Regions from separate parts of the Pseudoalteromonas simplex genome, predicted to be linked through region 2. Evidence: predicted binding sites of a transcription regulator. Region 2 holds the regulator's gene; the other holds the start of a gene.

Region 1 (2,208 bases), on a different contig from region 2:
TGAGGCTCACGTAGGCGTGAAATTTATTTCGCGCGATGTTTCTTAAATCTACGTGTAAGTCGTAGGTCGGGCTTTAGCCCGTCAGGTATGAGTAATAAAACATGTGTCGCCATAAATGACGACCTACATGATGTAGGATAGAACGGAGTGAAACCCAACAAGTTAGCGAATTTCTAGAGGAAAGAGTAAAGTTATCGAGTTTGAGGCTCACGTAGGCGTGAAATTTATTTCGCGCGGTGGTTTATAAAGTCATCAGACTTTAAACCCAAGTTAAGACTTGTAGGAGGCGTTTTAACGCCGAAAAACTCACGCTATAGCCAAAAGTTCACGGTTAAAACCATTCCTACGATTATCTCAGATCTCATGCATCATTTAAAAAACAAAAAAGCGGCACTTGGCCGCTTTTCTTAGGTAAGGTGAGTGATTAGCAGTTAGTTTCTTCTGCGTTAACACCTTCTTTTACTTCTTCACATGCATCTTCAACTGCATTTTGTGTATCAGTAATTGCTTCGTCAATACGCTCACCTGCGTCTTCAGCGGAGTTGTCTTCACAACCCATGATGAAAAGACCTGAAAATAGGGCGATAGTTGCGGCTTTTAAAGTTGAATTTTTCATAATGAAATTCCTTGTAAATTTAAAAATAAAGTAAGTGGTTATCTGCTTTTAACTACTTAGGGACGTTGCCTCTAAGTGCTCCTGATACCAGCGAAATAACAAGTAATACTAAAAATATAAAAAAGATAATCTTAGCGATGCCTGCAGCGGCTCCTGCGATACCGCCAAAACCTAACACTGCTGCGATTAACGCGATAACTAGAAAAGTAATTGTCCAGCGTAACATAGTGGTCTCCTTGGCTATTTAAATTTTCTTAAGTTCGATGTAACTGAAGCGAGTTCTGTGCCAGAACTTTTATTTTATATATTTCAATGGGTTGTGTGTTTTTATTGTTCTTTAGAGGGTTCATCATTTGGTAACTTTTACGAGTAAGCATGTAACTTATTCATAGTGATATTTTTTCATATTGAGATGCATGAGAAAAAGAGATAATGCACCAATAAATGGTAAGACCAATTTAACTTTATTTGGGTTGGCTACCTCTAACACCTTGTTGTGTGTGGTTTTTAGCCATTTTGTTGCTATTAATTAATAGTTCAGCATATAACGACTGGCTATATTGATTATTTATATCATCTATAGCGGGGCTTTAAATGCATAAATAGTGGGGTGTTAATTATATGTACGTCATGTTATTTTAAATTTAATTGGTTTTACCAATTTACAATGGTGCTATACAAATGAATTTTGTTTGTTATTATTGGTGCATAATTATTTAACAAAAATAACTTTTTATTTTAAGTAAGCGAGGGGAGTCGTATGGATATAGGTGGATTACTCACCACTGCGGCCAGTTTGATGGTGACAGGCATGGTAGGCGTGTTTGTTTTTCTGACTATTTTGATTTCAGCAGTCACTTTAATGTCAAAGGTAGTGGGTCGATTTGATGATCCTGCAATTGCAGAACCTACGCGTACAGCAAAAATTCAACCTCAACAGGGTGTGCCACAGGCACATATTGCAGCAATCAGCGCTGCAATTGCTCAATTTCGAAATAAACAAAAATAACGGGGCAGCTTAAACATGGCTAAATTAAAACTAACCGAATTAGTATTGCGTGACGCACACCAGTCTCTTTTGGCAACGCGTATGCGCTTAGACGACATGCTACCCATGGCAGAAAAACTCGATAATGCGGGTTATTGGTCAATTGAATCATGGGGTGGTGCGACGTTTGACTCGTGTATCCGTTATTTAGGTGAAGATCCTTGGCAACGTATTCGCGAGCTAAAAGCGGCAATGCCAAATACTAAGCAACAAATGCTACTACGCGGACAGAATCTTCTAGGTTACCGTCATTATGCTGATGATGTAGTCGAAAAGTTTGTTGAGCGTGCCCACAAAAACGGTGTTGATGTTTTCCGTATTTTCGATGCGATGAACGATGTGCGTAACCTTGAAACTGCCATTAAAGCTGCTGTTAAAGTAGGTGCTCATGCCCAAGGTACTATTTCGTACACAGTAAGCCCAGTCCATACGCTTGATATGTGGCTTGAGCTTGCAAAACAACTAGAAGATCTTGGTTGTCATTCAATTTGTATCAAAGATATGGCAGGTTTATTAAAGCCTTATGATTGTGAACAGTTGATCA
Region 2 (2,208 bases):
ATAATGTTCGAGAAACCCTTGATGTTTGTGAAAAAGCCTACATTGTTTCTCATGGGGAGCTAATTGCATCAGGGACACCTGAGCACGTATTAGCTGACCAAACTGTACGTGATGTTTATCTAGGCGAGCAATTCAGGCTGTAACCATTACGCCACCGACTAGAGCATCTGCTAGACTTATACAATGACAATAAATCGATAACAGTGTCTTCACCGTTACCGATAACTTAAAAAGGATTGTTAGGGATACATGAGGCAATCATTACAGCTGCGCATGGGCCAGCAACTTACAATGACTCCACAACTGCAACAAGCCATTCGCTTGTTGCAGCTCAGTACATTGGATCTCCAGCAAGAAATTCAAGAAGCGCTTGATAGTAATCCTCTGCTTGAAGTGGAAGAAGCGGATTACAACGAAGAAAGCATCGGTAAGAATGAGCAAAAAGCGGAGTCTGACGATGTACAAGTCAGCGCGTCTGCCGACGAAGCACCTAGCGAATTCGAGCAAGAAAGCAGTGATGCTCTGAGTAAGGATACGGTTAGCGATGACTTAGCTATGGATGTTACGTGGGATGAGTACATGAGTGCCGCCCCATCAACATCGTCTGGGCCAATGCCTGAAGACGAGTCTATTTACCAAGGTGCTTCAACAGAAACACTGCAAGAATATTTAATGTGGCAACTACAGCTCACACCATTTAGTCCTACCGATGAAGCGATTGCCGTTGCCATCGTTGAAGCTATCGATGACTCAGGTATTTTAACGGTTAGCTGCGAAGATATTGTCGAAAGCTTTAATCAAAATAATGATGAAGAAGAAATCGAACTCGATGAAGTTGAAGCTGTCTTAAAAAGAATACAGTTATTCGATCCAGTTGGTATCGGCGCGCGAAGTTTACAAGAGTGCCTGTGTATACAACTTCGTCAATTCGATGCCAATACGCCATATTTAGCTGAAACTAAAATGGTTTTATCTGAGCATATCGAATTATTAGCAAGTCGCGACTATCGCACTTTAATGAAAAAGACTAAGCTTAAAGAAAACGAGCTTAAAGAAGTGATGACGCTCATTCACAGCTTAAATCCTAAGCCTGCGGATAGCATAGTACGCGAAGAATCTGAGTACGTCATACCCGATGTATCAGTGAAAAAAGTGAAAGGCCGCTGGGTAGTCGAGTTAAACCCAGATTGTATGCCAAAAATTAGAGTGAATAGCCAATATGCAGCGATGTCTCGCTCTGTTAAATCAAGTAGCGACAGCCAATTTATTCGTTCTCACTTACAAGAAGCAAAGTGGTTTATTAAGAGCTTAGAAAGCCGTAACGATACTTTACTAAAAGTGACCAACTGTATCGTGCAACAACAGCAAGCTTTCTTTGAACATGGCCCAGAAGCAATGAAGCCAATGGTGCTAAACGATGTCGCTGAAATGGTCGAAATGCATGAATCGACGATTTCTCGGGTTACAACACAAAAATATATGCATACCCCAAGGGGAATTTTTGAGTTGAAATATTTCTTCTCAAGCCATGTCAGCACCGAAAATGGTGGTGAGTGTTCTTCTACAGCAATTCGCGCTTTAATCAAGAAGTTAGTTGCTGCAGAAAACTCGGTTAAACCATTGAGTGATAGCAAAATTGCAGATATATTGGCTGAGCAAGGAATTAAAGTAGCTAGACGTACAATTGCAAAATATCGTGAGTCTCTAGCAATACCTCCGTCTAATCAGCGTAAAAGTCTGATTTAGACGTTTTACATAGAAGGAAAATGCTTATGCAACTAAATTTAACTGGTCGTCACGTAGAAGTCACTGATTCATTAAGAGACTATGTAAACACTAAGTTCGCAAAACTAGAAAGGCATTTTGATCATATTAATAATGTTCATGTCATTTTAGATGTAGAAAAATTAAGCCAAAAAGCAGAAGCAACTTTACATGTAAACGGAGGCGAGTTGTTCGCTTCTACAGAACATCAAGATATGTACGCAGCAATTGACTCATTGATCGATAAACTTGATCGCCAAGTCATTAAGCATAAAGAGAAATTAGCTCGACATTAAATTATGAAACTTAGTTCACTTACTAATCAGGACTGCAGCAAAGCTGCGGTCCTTTTTAATAGCAAAAAAAGAATTCTTGAGTATATTAGCGAGTTAGCTCACCAGCAGTTTCCTCATTTATCTCAACAAGATATCCTAGATGCTTTTC

Evidence for each region. Region 2 encodes sigma-54, which starts transcription at its own class of promoters, with help from an activator protein. Its sites were predicted from a motif close to GTTGGCACGNNNNTNGNNT; they were not measured.
Region 1: a site for sigma-54 is predicted at 889-907, ahead of IRQ78_RS07660 (DUF1328 domain-containing protein). Genes of this name have one in related genera too.

The regions. Positions count from the first base shown of each region.
Region 1 is NZ_JADILN010000003.1:39,436-41,643, reverse strand. Features, by position in the region: gene IRQ78_RS07665 (hypothetical protein) at 425-616, opposite strand; gene IRQ78_RS07660 (DUF1328 domain-containing protein) at 669-842, opposite strand; gene IRQ78_RS07655 (OadG family protein) at 1,377-1,625, shown strand; gene oadA (sodium-extruding oxaloacetate decarboxylase subunit alpha) at 1,641-2,208, shown strand, end outside.
Region 2 is NZ_JADILN010000018.1:17,722-19,929, reverse strand. Features, by position in the region: gene lptB (LPS export ABC transporter ATP-binding protein) at 1-143, shown strand, start outside; gene IRQ78_RS19725 (RNA polymerase factor sigma-54) at 250-1,746, shown strand; gene hpf (ribosome hibernation promoting factor) at 1,773-2,060, shown strand; gene ptsN (PTS IIA-like nitrogen regulatory protein PtsN) at 2,064-2,208, shown strand, end outside.